Regions from separate parts of the Herbaspirillum sp. NPDC101397 genome, predicted to be linked through region 3. Evidence: predicted binding sites of a transcription regulator. Region 3 holds the regulator's gene; each other region holds the start of a gene.
The links. Region 3 encodes LexA, which represses DNA repair genes until DNA is damaged. Its sites were predicted from a motif close to ACTGTATNNNNATACAGT; they were not measured.
Positions count from the first base shown of each region.

Region 1: a site for LexA is predicted at 2,086-2,103, ahead of ACIROW_RS06350 (PA0069 family radical SAM protein). Genes of this name have one in related genera too.
Region 2: a site for LexA is predicted at 2,296-2,313, ahead of ACIROW_RS01535 (ATP-dependent helicase). Genes of this name have one in related genera too.

Region 1 is NZ_JBIWNS010000002.1:334,725-339,061, forward strand. It holds gene ACIROW_RS06345 (aldo/keto reductase) at 1-854, shown strand, start outside; gene ACIROW_RS06350 (PA0069 family radical SAM protein) at 880-2,061, opposite strand; gene ACIROW_RS06355 (ABC transporter substrate-binding protein) at 2,163-3,260, opposite strand; gene ACIROW_RS06360 (P-II family nitrogen regulator) at 3,338-3,676, opposite strand; gene ACIROW_RS06365 (NAD+ synthase) at 3,774-4,337, opposite strand, start outside.
Region 2 is NZ_JBIWNS010000001.1:319,320-323,656, forward strand. It holds gene ACIROW_RS01530 (NUDIX domain-containing protein) at 1-171, opposite strand, end outside; gene ACIROW_RS01535 (ATP-dependent helicase) at 168-2,258, opposite strand; gene ACIROW_RS01540 (hypothetical protein) at 2,621-2,905, shown strand; gene ACIROW_RS01545 (diguanylate cyclase domain-containing protein) at 3,757-4,337, shown strand, end outside.
Region 3 is NZ_JBIWNS010000009.1:225,106-229,442, forward strand. It holds gene ACIROW_RS21515 (tetratricopeptide repeat protein) at 1-1,104, opposite strand, end outside; gene lexA (transcriptional repressor LexA) at 1,292-1,942, opposite strand; gene rpsF (30S ribosomal protein S6) at 2,195-2,563, shown strand; gene priB (primosomal replication protein N) at 2,598-2,891, shown strand; gene rpsR (30S ribosomal protein S18) at 2,925-3,209, shown strand; gene rplI (50S ribosomal protein L9) at 3,236-3,688, shown strand; gene ACIROW_RS21545 (replicative DNA helicase) at 3,861-4,337, shown strand, end outside.

The DNA.
Region 1 (4,337 bases), on a different contig from region 3:
ACACCGGCGACTTCTACGGCATGGGTCACAATGAAATGCTGATCCGGGACGCCTTGCGCACGATCGGCAGCGGCAGTCGCGACAAGGTCCAGCTGAGCGTGAAATTCGGCGCCATGCGCGACGCCGGCGGCAACTGGATCGGCATGGACAACCGCCCGGCGGCGGTGAAGAATTTCCTGGCCTATACGCTGCGTCGTCTCGGCGCCGACCATATCGACATCTATCGCCCGGCGCGCCTCGATCCGTCCGTGCCGATCGAAGACACCGTCGGCGCCATCGCCGAAGAAATCAAAGCCGGCCGCGTACGTCACATCGGCTTGTCGGAAGTCGGCGCGGACACCTTGCGCCGTGCTCACGCCGTGCATCCGATCACAGATTTGCAGATCGAATATTCGCTGATCTCGCGCGGCATCGAAAAGGACATCCTGCCGACCTGCCGCGAACTGGGCATCGGCATCACGGCCTACGGCGTGCTGTCGCGCGGCCTCATCAGCGGTCATTGGGATCCGTCGCGCAAGCTGGCGGCGAACGACTTCCGCAGTCACAGTCCGCGCTTCTCGGCCGACAACCTGGCGCATAATCTGGCGCTGATCGACGTGCTGCGCAGCATCGCCGCCGACAAAGAGGCTACACCGGCTCAGGTCGCGATCGCCTGGGTGCTGGCGCAAGGCAGCGACATCGTGCCATTGGTCGGCGCACGTCGCCCGGAACGCCTTGCGGAGTCGCTGGGCGCACTCAAGCTGGTGCTGACGCGCCAGGATCTGGCGCGTATCGAAGAAGCCATTCCAGCCAATGCTGCGGCGGGCGAACGTTATGCCGCGCATTCGATGGCGCACTTGGACAGCGAGAAATAGACGGAAGCAGCGATGCCCGCGCCGGTCAGAACAAGTTGAACTGGCCGGACGGCGAGGCGCGCGCCGGTCGCGCGGGCGCCACGAATTGCGACGCATCAAGCATGTCGAACCAGCCGCGCTCATGCATGCCGCTGCGCTGCACGGCTTTTTCAAAACGCTGGCGTATCAGCTCGGCCCACACGCCTTCGCCGCGCATGCGCGTGGCGAAATCTGAATCGTTGTCCTTGCCGCCACGCATCTCCCGGATGCGGTTCATGACACGGTTGGCCCGTTCGGGAAAGTAGGTCTGCAGCCATTGCTGGAACAGCGGATTGACTTCCCACGGCAAGCGCAGCACGGTGTAGCCGGCACGCCTCGCGCCGGCCTCTGCAGCCGCCGCGATGATGTCCTCCAGTTCGGGCTCGTTGATGAAGGGAATCACCGGCGCAACGCTGACACTGACCGGAATGCCTGCTTCGGCCAACGTGCGGATCACCCGCAGACGGCGCGTCGGCGTGGCCGCGCGCGGCTCCAGCTTGCGCGCCAGCGCCGGGTCTAGCGTGGCGATGGTGACGGCGGCGATCACCTGCCGCCGTTCAGCCATCGGCGCGAGGATGTCGATGTCGCGTTCGACCAGCGAGGACTTGGTGATCAGCGCAGCCGGATGCCGGCAATCGCTGAGTATCTGCAATACGCGCCGCGTGATCTGCAGCTCGCGCTCGCAGGGCTGGTAGGCATCGGTGTTGATGCCCACGGTGATCGTCTCGGGCACATAGGACGGCTTCGCCAATTCGCGCAGGAGCAATTCCGGGGCATTGGTCTTGGCGAAAATCCTGCTCTCGAAGTCCAGTCCCGGCGACAAGCCCAGGTAAGCGTGTGTGGGACGTGCAAAGCAGTACACGCAGCCATGTTCGCAACCGCGATACGGATTGAGCGACGCATTGAACGGCAGGTCGGGCGACTTGTTGCGGCTGATGATGGTTTTGGCGGTTTCTTCGGTGATGATGGTGCGCACGGTTGCCGGTTCGTCTTCTGCGCCATTTTCTGATTCAGGCACCCCCCAGCCGTCGTCGAAGCCGACGCGCTGCTCCACCTCATAGCGCCCCTGTATGTTGCTGACCGCGCCACGGCCCTTGCGCGCATCGAACACCCGCGTGAAAGTCTCGCCTTCGCTCTCGCGTACTTGCGTGATTTGCAACGGGACTTTGCGGTAGCCGGACTTGCTCATGGGGTCATCGCCTTGCATTGGAATACTGTATATATAAACAGTATTTTAAACCAAATACAGCGATGTTCGTAAAGACCGGACAAGCCAGTGAATCGACGGCTTCAGTTCATGAAGCGCGCATCCTTGGTCATGGTCGCAATGTCCACGTACATCGATCCCTGGTGATTGGTGGCGGAGAAATTGACGACATAGCCGCCGCCGTCGTAGTTGCGCGCATTGATGCTTTCGAGCGCACGGATCAGGCGCTCGCGCGTCAGATTACGCCCTGCCCGCTTCAAGCCTTCAACCAGCACGCGTGCCGCAATGTAGCCTTCCAGGCTGGTGACGGTGAATTCCTCGTAGCCTGACTCAGCCATGCGCTTGCGGTATTCGGCAACGAGCGGCATCGAAATGCGCCAGGGCAGCGGCACCACTTGCGTGACCAGAATGCCGTGCGCCAGCTCGCCCAGTTCGCTGGCCAGCTGCTTGTTGCCGACGAAGGACACGGCAAAGAACTGCCCGAGGAAGCCGCGGTTGCGCAAGCTGCGTACGATGCGGGCGTTGATCTGGGAGTCGGCATGGACCAGCATGACGACATCGGCCTGCACGCTCAGTGTCTTGTCGATCAGGGGCTCGAGGTTGACGCCGCCATGGTTGATGCCGATGCTGGTCAGCTCGATGGCTTCGCGGCGGGCGCGACTATCGACGTCCTGCTTGATCATCACGCCATATTGGTCTTGCTGATACAGCAGCGCCAGCTTGCGTATGCCGAGCCAGTTCATGTTGCGCAGGAAGTAAGCGTATTCGTCCGCATAACTCGCACGGATCGAAAACAGATGTCGATCGAACGATGCATGGAGCGCACCGCCGGTGAACGGCGCAAAGAAAGGCACGCCCGCACGCGATGCGATCTGCAGGCCGGCCTGGCTGGTCGGCCATCCGACGAATCCGAACAGCGCAAACACGCCGTCACGCTCAATCAATTGACGCGTGTTATAGGCGGCGAGGGATGCAGAATATTGGTCGTCGCGGGTACGCAGCTCAATGCGTCTGCCATGCACACCGCCTTGCTGGTTGATCTTGTCGAAGTAGACTTTGGCGCCGATCAACACCTGGCGCGCGTATTGCGCAGTGGGCCCCGACATGCCGGCCGATTGTCCGAGCAGGATGCGGGTATCGGAGACGCCGGGGTCGGCGTCGGCATGTGCGGGGGAGAACAAGCACGTTAACAAAAAGATCGGAAAAATTCGAAACAACCATCGAAGCTGCTCCGACATGCGATCTCCCCTTCACGGTGTTATACCGCTTCCGCTCCTGTCTCGCCGGTGCGGATGCGAATGACCTGTTCGACTTCCTGCACAAAAATCTTGCCGTCGCCGATCTTGCCGGTGCGCGCCGCCTTGATGATGGCGTCGACCACCGGTTCCACCACGCTGTTGTCGACCACGACTTCGATCTTCACCTTGGGCAGGAAATCGACAACGTATTCAGCGCCGCGATACAGCTCGGTATGGCCCTTCTGACGGCCGAAACCCTTGACTTCGGTAACGGTCAGTCCGGTGACGCCGACTTCGGCCAGCGACTCGCGCACTTCGTCCAACTTGAACGGTTTGATGATAGCAGTGACTTGCTTCATGGCTATTCCCTCCTTATAAAATGTCGCAGAAAATCGAATTAAATCAATAAAAGTTTTTACAGAACACTCTTAATTATGTGCGCTGAACAACGTAATGTTATTCGCGGAATCTTGACGTAATCGGATATCGCCAGTCGCGGCCGAAAGCCCTGTGGGTGACCCGGATACCCACCGGCGCCTGGCGCCGCTTGTACTCGTTGATCTTGATCAGGCGCGTGATGCGTTCGATATCTTCCTTCTGGTAACCGGCCCGCTCGATCTCGACGATGCCGAGATTTTCTTCCATGTACATCTGCATGATGGCGTCGAGGACTTCATACGGCGGCAGCGAATCCTGGTCCTTCTGGTCGGGCCGCAGTTCGGCCGACGGTGCGCGTGTCAGGATGCGTTCGGGAATGACTTCGGAAATGCTGTTGCGGTAAGCGCACAAACGATAGACCAGCGTCTTGGCGATGTCCTTGATCACGGCGAAGCCGCCGGCCATGTCGCCGTACAGCGTGCAGTAGCCCACCGCCATTTCGCTCTTGTTGCCGGTAGTCAGGACGATGGAACCGTACTTGTTGGACAGCGCCATGAGCAGCGTGCCGCGAATGCGGGCCTGGATGTTTTCTTCGGTGGTGTCTTCCTTGAGTCCCTTGAACTCTTCGGACAAGGTGCTGCG
Region 2 (4,337 bases), on a different contig from region 3:
TTCGCGGATTTCGCGCGCCAGGCACTCGGCTGAGGACTCGCCCAAGTCAATCCGGCCGCCCGGCAGTTCCCATTCGTCGCGTTCGTTCAGCAAGAGTACGACGTCGCCGTCCGGCGTCAGCAAGACGCCTTTGACCGACACCGGATAGGCGGCCGAATGCGCGTCGCTCATTTCCACATCCCGCGCATGCGCGCTGCGACGTCGACGCGCATCTGCCGCGCATCGGGTCGGCCGCTCGGGCCGACTGCGACTACCGGCCAGGCGCTGCTGGTGAAATGCGGCAGCACGCCGGGAGGAATGAAGCGCGTGCGCGACGCATAGACGTGGCGGTCGCCTTGCGCGTGCTGGCCGCCGGTGAAAAACTTTTGCGGCACCATCAGATGCAGGTCGTCCTTGGCGCGCGTCATGGCGACGTAGAGCAGGCGGCGTTCTTCTTCGATCTCGTCAGTGCTGCCGGTGGCCAGGTCTGCCGGGATACAGCCGTCGACGACGTTGAGCACGTACACCGATTTCCATTCCTGGCCTTTGGATGAGTGGATGGTCGACAGGATCAGGTAGTCCTCGTCCAGCAGCGGCACGCCCGACTGGTCGCTGGTGGCGTCCGGCGGATCGAGCGTGAGTTCGGTCAGGAAGCGTTCGCGCGAGGGATAGCCGGAGGCGATCTGCTCCAGTTGCAGCAGGTCGGCCTGGCGTGTGGTGGCGTCTTCGTGCTTGCGCTCCAGATGCGGGGCGTACCAGTTGCGCGCATGGGCGATCTCGCCGGGCCAGCCGGTCTTGCCTTGCGCCATGAATTGCAGCACCTCGACGAAGCCGCGCCAGTCATCGCCGCTGCGCGGCGGCGCCGGCAATTCGGACAGCGCGGCAATCGGATCTGCATGCGTGGACATGGCTTCCAGCACCTTTTGCGCCGAGCCCGGACCGACGCCGGGCAATAGCTGCATCAGGCGGAAACCGGCCACGCGGTCGCGTGGATTCTGCACGAAACGCAGCATCGCCAGCATGTCTTTGACGTGCGCGCTGTCGAGGAATTTGAGACCGCCGAATTTGACGAAGGGAATGTTCCGGCGCACCAGTTCAATCTCCAGCGGGCCGCTGTGATCGGAGGCGCGGAACAGCACCGCCTGGTCCTTCAGCGTGCTGCCGGCTTCACGGTTCTCGAGTATGCGTTCGACGATGTAGCGCGCCTGGTCGGCTTCGTCGCGCACCGACACCAGTTGCGGCTTGTGATCCGAGGCGCGCTCGGTCCACAGGTTCTTGGTGAAGCGTTCCAGCGCCTTGTCGATCACGCTGTTGGCGGCGGCCAGGATAGTCTGGGTCGAGCGGTAGTTGCGGTCCAGCGTGACGATGTCGGCCGGCGGGTCGAAGGCGCGCGGAAAGTCGAGGATGTTGCGCACCGTCGCTGCGCGAAACGAGTAGATAGCCTGGGCGTCGTCGCCGACCACGGTGAGGCCGCGGCCGTCGGGTTTCAGCGCGAGCAGGATCGATGATTGCAGGCGGTTGGTGTCCTGGTATTCGTCCACCAGCACGTGGTCGAAGCGCGCACCGATGTCGTCGGCCAGCACGCGCTCGCCGATGGTCTGCGCCCAGTACAGCAGCAGGTCATCGTAGTCGAGTACGTTGTGCGCCTGCTTGGCTTCGACGTAGGCGCCGAACAGCGTGCGCAGCTGCGCCTCCCATTCCGCGCACCACGGAAACACCTTGTGCAGGATGCTGTCCAGCGGCGCTTCCGAATTGACCACTCGGGAGTAGATGGCCAGGCAGGTGGCCTTGAGCGGGAAGCGCTTTTCGGTCTTCGACAAGCCCAGCTCATGTCGCACCAGGTTCATAAGGTCGGCCGAATCCTCACGGTCATGGATGGAGAAATTGGGATCGAGTCCGATTTGGTCGGCGTACTCGCGCAGGATCTGTGCGCCGATGCCGTGGAAGGTGCCTGCCCAGGACAAGGCGTCGGCCATGATGCGACCGTTGGCGCCGAGCGCTTCGCCACAGATGCGCTGGACCCGACGCGTCATTTCTGCGGCGGCGCGGCGCGAAAAAGTCATCAGCAAAATGCGGCGCGGATCGGCGCCGTTGACGATCAGATGGGCAACCCGGTGCGCCAGCGTATTGGTTTTTCCCGAACCTGCGCCGGCAATCACCAGCAAAGGGCGGCCAGGCTCTGGAGATATGGCCTGCTGTCCCGGCAGTCGGGGGACGATGCCGAATTCCACCGCCCGGCGTTGGTCGGGGTTGAGTTTTTCCAGATAGTCGACGTTCATGCTGAGCCTTGGTGCGGCGGCAAAAGGAAGCTATTTTACTGGTGTTTTATACAGTCATTGGCGGCGGTTACAAAAAAGAAGGCGGGGCGAAAAGAGGCACTTGAGAGGACTGCCAAAATCATTTGCAAAGTGATGAAAGACCGACAATGGATTCTTTCGCGCTACTGTCTATACTGGTGTGGTTGCTCTTTGCTCATCTGTTTCAGGGACGCGCCCATGGTCAGCGATTATGCTGCAATGCCAGAACTGGCGCGGCTTCCAAGCTACCCATGATATTGCAGATTCAGTGCAGGAAGTGCTTGTGCAAGCCCCAGTCAATTGGTTAGAATTTCCTTCCGACAACTTCATCTTGAGGTGCTGCCATGGATAAGACTCTCGCTCTGCTCGATTGTTTGGTGCAACTCAAGGAAGCGCAGAGCTGCGCCGACGCCTTGCTGTCCGATATCGTCGCCGATGCCGTACGCGCCAACAGAGGCCACGGCAGCGTACCCAAGCCGGCGACCCTGAAAGCCTTCCGCAACGCGCTCAAATCCGCCAACACGCACTGCTACCAGGCCGAGCTGATCCTGGCGGAATTCGATGCCCTGCAAACCATCATGCCGATCGGCCAGCAACAGCCGATACGCACGGTGATTTACAGCGTCTGACCTGTAAGCCGGCTTCCTGGCTGCTTGCCACACCCGCGCGGTCGGGCGCGTCTATGCGAGCCTGCCTGCCTGCAAATAACGCGCGCATATAGACCTGTAAAGTATCGCCAGAGTCCGTCCTGAGCTTGGCGTAACGGGATGACCGCTTGCATTGCGGGCAGGCGATGCGTTGTTCCTGAATCGGACGCGCACCGTTGACGAGTCGCGCCACGACGGCGCCGCAACGTGGGCAGGCCAGCACGACATCCACATGTGTCAATGCATCGGTGGAGATGATTGCCGGCGGGATGGATGCAGTCATGGATCGTTGTTGTTATGGTTTTCAGGCATCGGAGCAAAACACCGGATCATCCTAGGCGTCTTTACCGGGCTTGTCTGTCGCACAAAGTGGTGACACGGCAGCGCAAGTTGTTGTGGCAACATGCCGATGACCACTATTTTGGCTATCCCTTGCAGGCACCCGGCAACTCCTGCTGACCGGAATCATGCTGATCCGCACTATTCCTATGCAACGTTCGAAACACGGCATCGCCGGAACATTCTTGCTGCGCGGCACTCTCACAGTGCTGCTCGTTGTATTTATGGCGCGCCTGACCTGTTCCCGGCTTGTTTTTGGCGTTTTAAGTCCGTTCTAGTCCTTTCGGGTGACAGACCGCAACGAAGTTTGTGTCTACAATGGATTCGGCAGGCATGCAGCTTGCATTCGTTTCCTGCAGCGACGGCAACAAGGACGCACCCGGTACTTTCCACCATTCAGGCATTCCGGAGGTAAATTGCGGCGCGGATTTTCATTCAAGGCAAAATGGCCCAGGATCCTGATTCAGGACGGCTGGGGTCTGTCCGCCTGTTTCGTGCTGCTGTCATCCTTGGTGCTGGTCGTGATCTGGGGCATCACCCTGACGCATGTCTCCAGTGAAAAGAAGCTGGCCATGGAGAGCGCGTCTTCCGAGAGCCGCAACATGGCAGCCATCATGGCCGCCAATCTCAATGATCGCCTCAGCCGTGCCGGGCAGTACGCCACGGTCGGCAGCAAAGTCCTCGACGGCGACAGTACTGCAGCCGATTACCTGGGCCTGCTCTTCAACGGCGACAGCGCCTACGTGCGCGCCGCCGTCTTCGACGACCAGATGCGCCTGCGCTATTCCTCCGCCGGTCTGCCCGAGGAAAGCGAATTCGCCCAGTTGCTGGAACGCGCCTACCCGCAGGCGGCCTCGGGCAACGATGCACCGAAAGCCGGCACTGTCCTGTTCGGCAAGACCGACCGCCATAACTGGCGCATGCCGATGCTGATCGCGCTGCAAGCGCCGAAGACCGGTGCACGCGGCTACCTGGTCGCGATACTCGATCTGGGGCGGTTCCTGAACGACTACCAGCAGATCGGCGACGGTTACCTGATCGCGGTCAATGGCGGCGCCGGCACGCCGCTGGTGGC
Region 3 (4,337 bases):
CTTGTGGATCAATTTATAGACGTGGCGACGCTCTTTGACTTCCAGTCTGCTCTCATGATTGGCCCAGCCATCCTTCAGGTCGCCTGCCAGAAGTTGTCCAAGTGCAAGATTGTGCTGGGCGGTCAAATAATTGGGTTTGAGCGCGAGTGCATCTTTGAAATATTGCAGTGAGGACACCGTCTCACCGTAATCGTACATCGTCGCGCCGATATTGTTGTGCGTCAACGGGTGTTTCGGATCGACTTCAAGTGCCTTATGGAACAGCGCCATGGCTTCTTCATAGCGATCTTGGTGGGAAAACAGGCTTGAGGCGAGTTTCGTATAACTGTTGGGATCTTTGGGGGCCAGTTCGATGATGCGCTGGTAATGCTCGTTGGCCTTGTCGTATTCCTTTAGTTTGATATAGGTGTCGGCGATCTTGGTCTGCGCGTAGATGTCGGTCGGATCCAGCAGCAAGGACGTCTTATGGCTTTCCAGTGCATCCTTGAGCATGTCCATTTCCTGGAGAGCGATGCCCAGATTGGTGTGTGCCGGCGCGAAATTTATTTGCAACTGCAGTGACTTGAACAGTACGTTGATCGCTTCCTTATATTGCTTTGCATCAATCAGTGCCTTGCCAAGGTGGGACAGCGGTCCGGGCGCCTCAGGATTGCGTCTGACGGCATCCTCGAAATAGGCGATCGAAGCATCCGGATCGTTCTTTTCATGCAGGGCGTTGGCGAGGCCGATACGCGCGTCTTTATTCTCGCTGTTGAGTTTGATGGCTTCCTCGTACAGCGCGATCGAATCGTCGATCCGGTCTTGCTTGAGGACGGAGGTGGCCAAGTTTGCAATATATTCCGAATTGGTCGGATCTGCCGCCACCGCTTTGCGCAAGGCGGCTTCTGCGCCGATGAAGTCGTTCTCATGCATGGCGACCAGGCCCCATGCATGGTTGGCATAGACCAGATTTGGCGCGCGTTTGAGCACTTGGGCACACAGCTCTTTTGCTGCGTCGACTTTGTGATCATCCAGCAAGTTTAAGCATTCTCTTACGGCCAGGAGATCCTTGATGTTGGGTTGAGCGCTCTTGTTGGCGGGCTTGTTGCTGCTACGCGTTGACATTGTGGTTCCTTACCGGATTGAGTAATGGTGCTGCTTTGCGAGCGGAAAAGCTATTTTTGCAATGCTTTGCCCGGTCGCAGTTAGCTATCGGTATCATATGATGCAATTCTGCTTTCGATCTGGCAAACAGACGTAAAAAAAGCCCGCGATTTAGCGGGCTTTAGTTTGGGTGGGGTCCGAGGCGAAATCAATTCCAGCTGCGCAGCAAGCCGACGGCCAAGCCTTCCAGGGCGAAGTTTTCCTCTTCGGATGAGACCTTGATCACCTTGAAGTCGGGATTTTCAGGCAGCAACTCGATCAGCGAGCCGGTCTTGCGATAGCGCTTGACCGTGACGTCATCGCCGATTCGCGCCACCACGATCTGGCCATTGCGCGCCTGATCGGCCTTTTTTACCGCGAGCAGATCGCCGTCCAGAATGCCGGCGTCGCGCATCGACATGCCGCGCACCTTCAGCAAGTAGTCCGGCTTGGCCGAAAACAGCGCCGGGTCGACGTTGTAATTGCTCTCAATATGTTCTTGCGCCAGGATCGGCGAGCCGGCAGCGACGCGGCCGACCAGCGGCAGCGACAGCTGCATGAGTGCAGGGTGGGGCAGCGCCATCTGGCGGCCAGGATTGGTAATCGATCCATCTCGCAGGCGGATTCCGCGCGAGGTGCCCGGAGAAATTTCGATGGCGCCTTTGCGCGCCAGCGCCTGCAGATGCTCTTCGGCGGCATTGGCGGAGCGGAAGCCCAGCTCATTGGCGATTTCTGCTCGTGTAGGCGGGAAGCCGGTGTTTTCGATGGCGTCTTTGATCAGATTCAGAATCTGTTCCTGGCGAGCGGTCAGTTTGAGCATGTCGGCTTTCGGGGAAGTTATGCTGGTTGCATAAACAGTCTGTATTTTTATACAGTTATAAAGCAGTGTCAATCTGCAATATTGAAATCATGTCATCGACCGTTTTCCGATCTGTGGGCGCTGTTCCACGGCAAATGCCTGAAAGTATTGAGGTTTTGGGCGTTCTGGTATATGATTGCGGGCTTTCCTCTTCCCACACTCGTCTTGACGCCGAGGTGGGCGATTTGTTAATCAGTCCATAAAGGAGTCTACATGCGTCATTATGAAATCGTATTTATCGTCCATCCGGACCAAAGCGAGCAAGTTCCAGCGATGATCGAGCGTTACAAAGGCATCGTTACTGCACGCGGCGGCAAGATTCACCGTGTCGAAGATTGGGGCCGCCGTCAATTGGCGTACCAAATCCAAAAACTGGCAAAAGCACACTATGTTTGCCTGAATATCGAAGTTGACGGCGAAACTCTGGCCGAAATCGAAACCGGCTTCAAGTTCAACGATGCAGTGTTGCGTCACCTGACAGTCAAGATGAAGAAGGCCGAAACCGGTCCTTCGCCAATCCTGAAGGCTGTCCAGAAGGAAGACGCAGTAAAGAGCAATCGCGCAGAAGCACCAGCGGCTTAATTGCTGACATTGCGATAGAAAAGCATCAGGGAGCGTGAATCACTTTCAGTTTGTTGCCACCATCGCCGAGCGTGACGTCATACGTTACACCCCGGCAGGCATCCCGGTAGTGACTGCGAAGTTGCAGCACCAATCGGAGCAGACGGAAGCGGGCATCAAGAGGTTGGTCGAGTTTGAAATCACTGCATTCGCTGCAGGCGAAATTTCAGGTCGGCTTAACCGGGCCGGTCTCGGCGAGATGCTCAAGTTCAGCGGTTTCATGGCGCGCAGGAATCGCAACAGCAAAAGCATCGTGTTTCACATCGTTGATTTTGAATCTGTAGTTTAGAACCACTCAATTTTAGATATCAGGAGCCGCAAAATGGCATTCGGTAAAAAGTTCGATAAAAGCAAGTTGAAGCAAAAACGCCAACAGCAAAACCCGCTGTTCAAGCGTAAAAAATTCTGCCGTTTCACAGCCGCAGGTGTTGAGCAAGTCGATTACAAAGACGTCGACACTCTGAAGGATTTCGTGCAAGAAAACGGCAAGATCATGCCAGCACGTCTGACCGGCACCAAGGCACACTATCAGCGTCAAGTTGACACAGCGATCAAGCGCGCACGCTACCTCGCGTTGCTGCCATACACAGATCTGCACAACGCGTAATTGACGACGAGATATAGGAGAAAAACATGCAAGTCATTCTGTTGGAAAAAGTCGTTAATCTCGGTGGTCTGGGCGAAGTCGTCCGCGTCAAGGACGGTTACGCACGTAACTTCCTGATCCCGCAACGCATGGCGCGCCGCGCCACAACAGCCGCTATCGCTGAATTCGAAGCGAAGCGCGCCGAGTTGGAAAAAGCCGCCGCTGAAAAGCTGGCAGCAGCACAAGCCCAAGGCGAAAAACTGGCCGGCTTGACAGTCAAGATCACCCAGAAGTCCGGCGTTGACGGTCGTCTGTTCGGTTCCGTGACCAACTTTGACATCGCTGACGCGCTGACAAAGCAAGGTTTCCCGGTCGAAAAGGCGCAAGTTCGTCTGCCACAAGGTCCTCTGAAGATCGTTGGCGATCACGCTGTGTCGGTTGCTCTGCACACCGACGTCGTGGTTGACGTGACTGTTGCTGTTGCGGGCGACCACGCGTAATTCATTACGCCAAGTCGTTCCATCTGTTTTGATAAAGAAGCCGGGTTCGCCTGGCTTTTTTATTTTTCCGGTCCCGTACATCATGCCGGGACCGGTGCAAGTCTGACCGTAGTTTGTAAAACCGCCGGCTAATCTGCCTCCGCACCTGTAGCGACTACTCTTAGCAGGTATAATGCGCGCCATGAACGCATCTCCCGATCCGCAACTAGAATCCCTGCGCGTCCCGCCGCACTCCATCGAAGCCGAACAATCCGTCCTTGGCGGTTTGATGCTTGATAATGCTGCGTGGGATCGTATTGCCGACTTCGTCAGCGCAGAAGATTTTTATCGCTACGATCATCGCATCATCTTCCAGCACATCGTTAAGCTGATCAACGAAAGCAAGCCGGCCGACGTGATCACCGTCTACGAGGCAATGTCCACCAGCGGCAAGGCCGAAGAAGTGGGCGGCCTGAGCTATCTCAACGCGCTGGCGCAAAACACGCCTTCTGCGGCGAATATCCGTCGCTACGCCGAAATCGTGCGCGACCGCGGCATCCTGCGCAAGCTGATCACGGTGTCGGATGAGATTTCAGGCGACGCTTTCCACCCCCAAGGCAAGAACGTCAAGCAGATGCTCGACGAGGCCGAATCCAAGATTTTCGCGATC